Regions from separate parts of the Priestia sp. YIM B13491 genome, predicted to be linked through region 2. Evidence: riboswitches for the same ligand, from Rfam matches in the RefSeq annotation. Region 2 holds a riboswitch; the other holds the start of a gene.

Region 1 (4,421 bases), on a different contig from region 2:
TTTTAGAAAGAGATTTTGTACGTTTAAATGAGAGGTACCTTTTGATGGCATTCTTGCAGGACGCTCTTTTAATTCTCGCCCTACCATCAGCCTGGCTAGGTGGTGAGCATTGGTATCTTCTTTACTTGTGACGCCGGCTACTTTACCATTTCGAAGAACCGTAATGCGGTCCGCTACTTCCATCACTTCTTGCAGCTTATGTGTAATAATAACGATACTTTTACCTTGAGAAGCTAAAAAACGGATTGTTTTTAATAGTTCCTTCACTTCATGAGGAGTAAGAACGGCGGTAGGCTCGTCTAAAATAATGTTTTCTGCTCCTTGATACAGCACTTTTAAAATTTCAATTTTTTGCTGTTCTCCAATCGAGCAATGCTTTACTTTTTTATGAACATCTACTGAAATTTGATACGTTTCGGTTAATTGCTGTACATCTGCTTTCGCCTGCCTTCTATTAAAAAAGAGGCCTTTCTTTGGCTCATGCCCCAAGACAATGTTTTCAGCCACTGTAAAATGAGGAAAAACCATAAAATGCTGATGCACCATGCCTATTCCGTTTTTAATGGCATCTGCAGGAGATGAAAACGAGACGGTTTTCCCATGTAGCTGAATACTTCCTGAACTCGGCTTTTCCATTCCGTAAAGCATCCTCATTAACGTCGTTTTCCCAGCGCCATTTTCTCCAACCAGCGCGTGAACCTCGCCTTTTTTCAGCGTAAATGACACGTTATCATTCGCTAAAAACGAACCGTATTTTTTCGTCAAATTCGTTAACTGCAGCAGCTCACTCATTCCATTCATTGCTCCTTTCCACTTTAGGATTTTTTCAAAAATAAGAAAGAGAAGCCAGCCTTACTCGACTTCTCTTTTCAACTCACTTGGCTAACGGATCTTTTACCACGGTTTTTCCATCAATAATCGAATCTTTAATTTCTTTTAATTGATCAATTACATCTTGCCCTACAAAGTCATTAAGAGGTGTCTTGCTGTCTTGAGTCACATACGTTAACCCAACACCTTTTTCTTTTAAGCCGTATGTCACTACGCCCGATTTAAATTTGTCATTTGCGAGTGCTTCTACCGTTTCATAAGCAGCCGCATCAGATCCTTTTAACTGCGATAAAACGATATGCTCAGGATCTACTTCCGTACGGTCAATATCTTGGCCAGCCGTATAAAAACCCTTTTCTTTTGCTGCTTCAAATACACCCAAGTCGCCTACCGCTGAAGCTCCGGCGATAAAGTCAGCTCCTTTTGAAGCCTGTAAAATAGCAAGTTCTTTTGCTTTAGCTGGATCAGAGAAGCTTCCAACGTAGTTTACTAGAAACTCGGCTTTGGGGTTTGTTGATTGTAATCCTTCTTTAAAGCTTACCGTCCATTTTTTTAATAATGGAATATCATCTGCTGCAACCATTCCTACTTTATTCGTTTTTGTAACCAATCCTGCTGCTGCTCCTAATAAATATGAAGCTTCTTGTTCACGGAATACAACGCTTCTTACATTTGGTAAATCGACCACTGTATCAATAATCGCAAATTGACGCTGCGGGTTTTCTTGAGCTACTTTTTTCAACGCATCTTCGGATTCAAAAGAAGATGTAATAATCAAATCATAATTTTCTGCTACGGCAGCACGCAAATTACTTTCAATGGCTGCTTGGTCCGTGGATTCAATTGTCTTTATATCAATGTTATACTTCTTTCCAGCGCGTTTTGCTCCATCATCCATTTGTTGAAAAAACGGGTTAACTCCAATCTTTTCAGGTAAAACAAGAGCAATTCGCTTCTTTCCTTTCTCTTCACTTCCACTGCTTTTTGTGCTTTTTGACTGACAGCCAGTTACGAGTAGTACAAGCGCAACGGCTAAAATAAGAAACTTCTTCATTTAACTTACTCCCCCTATAATATAAAAAAAGCTCTTCCTTTATATAAAGGAAGAGCTCGTTAACCAAACGTCTCTTCCTCATCTTCAAGAACATACTGTTCTTAAGGATTTGGCACCATTCTGTCATAGACAGCGGTTGCCGGGTTTCACAGGGCCAGTCCCTCCACCTCTCTTGATAAGGAAAACAATAGCTATTTGTTTTATGTAATATAGTCAATATTAATAGTTTTTTAACAATTGTCAATATTATTTTTCTTTTTTTACGCAAAAAAACTTTAAAAACAGATAGGATTATACGGTTTTAGTCTACTAAAATACAGATCAACCTTCTAAATTAATCATCGTATGCCTCCTAGCAAAGCGCTTACGGTAAGTCTGCTAGTCTTCTAGAAGGATCATGTGTAGCAGAGCACTTTTATTACATCTCTTTTGTTAATCCACTATCGATTGAAAACACTTTACCAAGAATGTTAGACTTTTCCTGAGCGATATTTTTTAAGAGGTGTTAACGTTGAAATTGATAAAAGAATTATCTGGAGTAGCTATTGGACTCATTATCGCTTTGGCGGTTTCAAAAATCTTTTTTGATAACCCAACCAATGTTGGAATCGTAGTTATTTTTATTACTAGTATGGTCGTAACAGGTATAGCAAGAGCGAAACTAAGATAAGATAACCTAACTAAAAAACACCCCCTTTTATTCGCAAGGTGGTGTTTTCTTTTAATGATTTTAGTATGTAGTTATTCTCAGTGAATGCTTTTACCCTTCTCCATCAATCATCGTATACTTCCTAGCAAAGCGCTTGTAGTAAATTTGCTCATCCTCTTGTCCATCGTTAAAAACAAGTCGGTTATGATTAATGTCTTTTTCTTTTAACACATAGCCTTTTTCATTCATCAGTTGAATATATTCATCTAAATGCCCTTTTTTAACCATATAGTGAAGAGCATCATCTGAATCCGTAGTCTTTGCTACATCTTGACTTCCCACTTCTAACTTGAATACAGCTGTTGCTGTTTGAATGGGACGATAATCTCCAAACACTCTTTCCCAATTTAATAGCAGCAGCGCGCCGGAAATTATTATACATCCTCCAGCCGCTACGGTTAGTACAAATCGTTTTGACACTACTTTCTCTCCTTTACATTCTTTTTCTTCTATTTAATACAACGGATTGCCCTAAACTTGTTTTTACGCCAAGTCCTAGATACACGGCAGCACCTAAAGCAATTGAAATACAAGATGTACTAATTGCAAGTGAAGATGCAGACAGCTTATTTTCTAAAAAATAGTGAGAAGTATAATTGCCGATAATCACAGCGGCTGACATCACACTTACTAATAAAACAGGTGTCAACGCAGCTTGTCCCAGTGATTGAACTCGGTAAGAAATGGATTTTTCAATTAAATAAAAGTTATATATAACCGATACACCATACCCTCCGTAAGTCGCGACAACCGGTCCAATTTCTTTTAAGCTTGAAACCAACAGTACGTTTAATACTAGCTTCACAACAATTCCTAAGCCCAAGCCTAAAATTAGCTTCTTTTGCTGATTAATTCCTTGGAGAATTGCGGCTGTTACTGTAAAAAGAGCAAATAAAACGGCAGCAGGCGCGTACCATTGTAAAACAACTCCACCGATTTCAGGACTGTTTTTTGCTCCAAAAATCATCATATATACCGGCTTGCCTAATAAACAAAGCCCCACAGCAGCAGGAAGAGTAAAAAATAACAGCAGTTGCAGCGTTTTTGTAATCTTTCCTTTTACTTCTCGTAAATTTCCCTGCACAAAAGAAGATGTAATGCCGGGAATCAGCGACATGCTGAAGGCGGTGGCTAGCGATACCGGCACCATCACTAAAATCTGAGCTAATCCAATGACAGAGTTGATTATTTCGGCTTTAGCTTGTCCATACCCTATTGATTGAAAAAGGATGTTAATCGTAAACGTATCAATATTTTGATAGATTGGAATCGCTAAACCAACTAAGACAAATGGAACAGCGTACGTCACAAGCTCTTTGAACATTGAAGAGAACGAAATGAATTTATTATTCTTTCCGCTGTTTACTTCCTTCATAATCAGCCGCTTGCGTTTTAGATAAGTCGCACCGAGAATTCCTATACCCCCTACGCCTCCAACAAACGCTCCAAACGTACCGATTCCAACAGCTTTTGTCATCGTGCTATGAAAAAGGTGAATAACAGCGTATGCTCCTGCTAAAATAAACAGCACGCGCACTATTTGTTCAATAATTGTACTTAGCGCGGATGGTCCCATGGACTGGTTACCTTGAAAGTAGCCTCGTAATAGACTCATAGGCGGGATAATAATTAAAGCAAAGCTCACCATTCGAATCACGTATACTACGTCTTTTTGACTATTTCCTGAGGAATCTTTTCCGTTAATCACTAGCTCAGAAAGCCACGGCGCCATCGTATAGAGGACTAAGAAGCCTATGATGCCCGTTATCGTCATTAATAGAAGTCCTGCTTTTAATAGATCTTGTCCAGCACGGTAGTTTCCAAGAC
Region 2 (4,421 bases):
AGTTTTGTAATGTCCCAGTTTTCATAAATAACTTCATTGTTTGCCAGAAAAGCTGATACTTCCTCTTGAGTTTCAATTCTTTTATTGTTTACATGTAAGCGAATGTGCGCCATTGTTGTTTCCTCCTTTTATAAATGCACCTTTGGCTTAATGCCTTTAAGTGACAGTAATTTGACGTGGTAGCTAAATAGAAATTCATAGGCTTCTAGCGCTTTTTTTGTTTCAAATGCATTTTTCCCCCATACCGTAATCCCGTGGTTACGAATCAAAATCGCGCCTTGATCGCCTTTTATATGATGAGAAAACTCTTCTGCTAGTGTCGGAATATCTGCGTAATTCGGAATAATCGGAACAGTAATTTCCGCATCTTCTTCCCAAATACCTAGCGCCTTAATAATTTCTTGACCTTTGAATGAAATAACGCCTTCATCTCCGTACAGTTCGGAGATCACGTTATTGTCGATTGTATGTACATGAAGGCTGCACCCAGCATTCGTTAAATTGTAAATCTTAACGTGCAGAAGCGTTTCAGCAGAAGGCTTTAAATGCGTGTCTTCTGCAGGCTTTCCGTATTGATCAACTAATAAAAAATCTTCATTTGTACGTTTTCGTTTATCTTTTCCACTTGCTGATACAAAGAAAGTTGTTGGATTTTGGTCCACTTTAATTGCTAAGTTTCCGCTTGTACCGAAGAACCAATCGCGCTCTGCCAGCTCATCTTTTATATCCGCAAGCTCATGCAACCTTTGCTGAGCCATGATACTCATGCTTTCACCTCTTCTGTTAATTCTTGTAAATGATGAATTACATCATAAAAAGTAGAAAAAGGACGATACGGTAGAGATAGCTCTTCACATTTTTCAATTAAAAAGTCACGTGCAATGACCGTATCAGCTAATTTGGCAGCCTGCAAATCCGTAATGGAATCGCCAATAACGACCGTATGATCTCTTTCATCTGCAAGATGGCGAATAATCGTTGGCTTACAGCAGCCGCAGTCATTTGTACACTGTTTATCACATGTATGAGGCCACGTAATGGAAATATGCTCACCGGAAAAATCAGATCCGTTGCAGTAGAGCATTTCCTCTGCAACTCGATTTCCCAAAAGTGGTTTTACAAAAAAGTCAATTCCTCCGCTTACAATATAAAGCGGAATATGGTGCTCTTTTGTATAGGCAATAAAATCATCAAATCCATCTCGAATAGCAGACGTCTCTAAAATATAAGAAATAATATCTTCTTTTAATTCCACGGGGAGCAAGGCAAACATTTGCCCTACTCCTTCTTGAATGGAGACGCGCTGTGCCAACACGTCGTCTTTAATACTTTCCCACTCCGGAGGAGCAAATTGTTTCATAATAGCAATAATGTTATCGCTATTTGTAATTGTTCCATCAAAGTCACAAAAGATTTTTAACGATGTCATGCTTTCACCTCTACTGTTCCCCATAGTTGCAAAGCTTTTTGCAACTCTTTTGATTCTTCAGCTTTTTCGGCTAATGTTTGATGAGAGAGTACTGCATCTATCGCCGCACGGAATGCTTTTCCTCCTCCGATAGCTCCCTCTGGATGACCGTGAACTCCGCCTCCTGCATTAATAATGCTGTCGATTCCAAAGTCCTTCACAAGCTGCGGTACCATTCCAGGATGAATTCCTGCTGAAGGAACCGGGAAAGACTGCTTATATTTGTATACAGGACGCGTTAATTCGTAGGCAATGCCTGTCGTATCTTCAAGAGAAAGCGCTACGCTTCCGTATGGTGATGGAAACAGAGAGAAATCCGCTCCGGCTAAACGCAATAGCTTTCCAAGCAGTAATGAATTTGAAAAACCGTAAAACTCTGATGGCGTAAGCGCTCCGCTAACAGCTGGGTGTGCCATAATCGGCAAGTTAATTTCATCGTCTTCTCGAAGTGCCTGCAGTACGTCTAACCCGTAAGCAAATACATTGAATAAAAGAGCATCGGCTCCTAGCTCAGCTGCTTTTCTCGCTTTTTCTTTTAATTCAAACGTTCGACCCGTTAAATTAACAGCATACAGCGTGCGGTGTCCCGTTTTTTCGTATACTTCATTCAGTACTTTTTTCCCTTCTGTAACGCGAGCTTCAAAAGGTGTTCGTTCACTATCAAACAAAATCTCATCGTCTTTAACCAAATCCACTCCGCCAAGCGCTTGCTCACGCAGCTGAGTTGTTAAGTACGTCATATCTCTTCCAATCACGCCTTTAAAAATACTCATCACAAGCGGACGGTCGTAAACGCCTAGTTTCTCTCGGATACCTTCTATTCCAAAGCGCGGTCCTGGGAATTGAGCTAATAATTCATCAGGAAAATCCAAGTCTAATAATTTCACTTTTCCATCAAGTGATAGTTTTCCGAAAACCGTAACTAAAATAGCCGGTAAATCTCTTGAAAAGTTGGCAGTTGGATAAGCAATTTTGACAATTGCCTGCTTAATTTCTCCGCCTAAATATCCGTTTACACGTTCGCAATCTTGAAGCTCAGTTACGGACACGACGCGCCCTTTATGCTTTTGAAGCTGCTGTTGATCTAAAAGCGGCAGATCTGTCCATGAGCCGACGGTTAGTCCTAAAGCAATTCCTTCCGCTTTTTTATAAAAATTTCCTTTATTATCATGTAGTAAGTAGCTTGCAACGATTTCACTCATTATGCTAAAAACTCCCTTGCTGTTTAATATCGTTAATAAAAAAGCCTCTTCTGTGATTAAGAAGAGGCTTTCGTTGCTCTTCTTATCTCTCAGCTGCTGCTGCAAGAATTAGCACCGTGCTTAACATGCGTTAAGTCGGTTGCCGGGCTTCATCGGGCTAGTCCCTCCACCTACTCTTAATAAGAAAGTTGCTATTTATTTAAATTAAATTCATAGATTATATACTAAATAAAAAATACCGCTAGGATTTATCGGTTATTAATCTCGTTAACTTCTTACATATTAAGCCAACTCAAAAAGGATTGTCAATGCGTTTTTAAAATAAATTTAATTTTTTTATTCGAGATACGGCTTCTCTCATACGCTCTTCATCCGTCAGCAGTCCTACGCGCACATAGCCTTCACCATATGTTCCAAAGCCTACTCCAGGCGCCACTACAACGTGAGCTTTTTCAAGAAGTAAATCTGAAAACTGTTCAGAAGTATATCCTTCAGGAACTTTTAGCCATGCAAAAAAGGAGCCCGCTGGAGATGTAACATCCCAACCAATTTCTCGAAGCCCTTGAATAAAGGTATTGCGTCTAGATTCATAGCGCTTAACTAAATCATTCACACATTGTTGAGATTCTAACAGAGCTGCGGCTGCTGCCTCTTGAACCGCCCCAAAGAGACTGACATACATATGATCTTGAAGAAGATTAATAGCTTCTACAACACTTGCATTTCCTACAGCAAATCCAACTCGCCATCCCGCCATGTTATACGTTTTAGAAAGAGTATAAATTTCAATTCCCGTCTCTTTTGCACCAGGAGTCTGTAAAAAACTGATTGGCTTTTTACCATCAAATCCAATTGCTCCGTAGGCAAAGTCGTGTACCACACAAATATCGTGCTTGGCAGCAAACGCCACGGTGTCTTCAAAAAATTCTGCCGTTGCTACTGCACCAGTAGGATTATTCGGATAGTTTAAAAACATGAGCTTTGCCTGTTCTTTAGCACGTTCACTTATCTCTTCGTATACGGGTAGAAAATGATTTTCAGCCGTGAGCGGCATCACTTCCATCTTTGCCTTTGCAAGCTCTACTCCAGACCAGTAATCAGGATATCCAGGATCGGGAACCAGCACCGTATCTCCAGGGTTTAATAAGCACTGCGGGATTTCTACAAGTCCACCTTTCCCGCCAAACAAAATAGCTACTTCTTTTTCGGGATCCACATCAACGCCATATTCTCGTTTATAAAAAGTCGCAACGGCCTCTTTTAAAAACTGGTGCCCCCGAAATGGAGAATATTTATGATGCATAGGATTAGCACTTGCTTTTTGCAGTGTTTCTACAATATGTGAAGGAGTAGGCTGATCGGGATTTCCCTGCCCTAAGTTAATAACGTCGTGCCCTTGGGCCATTACTTTTCCTACCTTGCCTACAAGTGATGCAAAAAATTGTTTTGGTAAACTTTTTAATAGTTCCGATTGCTCAAATTGTTTCATCATCGCACACCTTCTCAAAAAATTCTTGAAATTCTAGTCACAAATAATATATTGTAATACTCAACTTGTAAAGTCATTTTTTTCAACTACTAAAAAAAGGACGGATGATAAAGTGAGTGTAAAAATTACGTGTTTACAGCTTGATATTGCGTTTGGAAACCCAACTAAAAACCGAAAATATATCGAACAAAAAATGACGGAAGCCCTGAAAGAAAACCCTGATATCCTTGTGCTTCCTGAGCTATGGGATACAGCTTATGAT

Evidence for each region. Region 2 has a riboswitch for S-adenosylmethionine ahead of mtnW (2,3-diketo-5-methylthiopentyl-1-phosphate enolase). Riboswitches for the same ligand answer to the same signal wherever they lie in the genome.
Region 1: it holds a riboswitch for S-adenosylmethionine, as region 2 does, so the genes downstream of both, ACFX4E_RS05595 (BMP family lipoprotein) here and mtnW (2,3-diketo-5-methylthiopentyl-1-phosphate enolase) in region 2, are expected to answer to the same signal.

Annotation. Positions count from the first base shown of each region.
Region 1 is NZ_JBHZOR010000001.1:1,078,915-1,083,335, reverse strand. It holds gene ACFX4E_RS05600 (ABC transporter ATP-binding protein) at 1-792, opposite strand, end outside; gene ACFX4E_RS05595 (BMP family lipoprotein) at 875-1,885, opposite strand; SAM riboswitch class I at 1,961-2,067, opposite strand; gene ACFX4E_RS05590 (hypothetical protein) at 2,397-2,555, shown strand; gene ACFX4E_RS05585 (hypothetical protein) at 2,646-3,014, opposite strand; gene ACFX4E_RS05580 (putative polysaccharide biosynthesis protein) at 3,028-4,421, opposite strand, start outside.
Region 2 is NZ_JBHZOR010000002.1:269,066-273,486, forward strand. It holds gene ACFX4E_RS07565 (1,2-dihydroxy-3-keto-5-methylthiopentene dioxygenase) at 1-113, opposite strand, end outside; gene ACFX4E_RS07570 (methylthioribulose 1-phosphate dehydratase) at 129-767, opposite strand; gene ACFX4E_RS07575 (2-hydroxy-3-keto-5-methylthiopentenyl-1-phosphate phosphatase) at 764-1,429, opposite strand; gene mtnW (2,3-diketo-5-methylthiopentyl-1-phosphate enolase) at 1,426-2,670, opposite strand; SAM riboswitch class I at 2,750-2,856, opposite strand; gene ACFX4E_RS07585 (pyridoxal phosphate-dependent aminotransferase) at 2,987-4,159, opposite strand; gene ACFX4E_RS07590 (carbon-nitrogen family hydrolase) at 4,272-4,421, shown strand, end outside.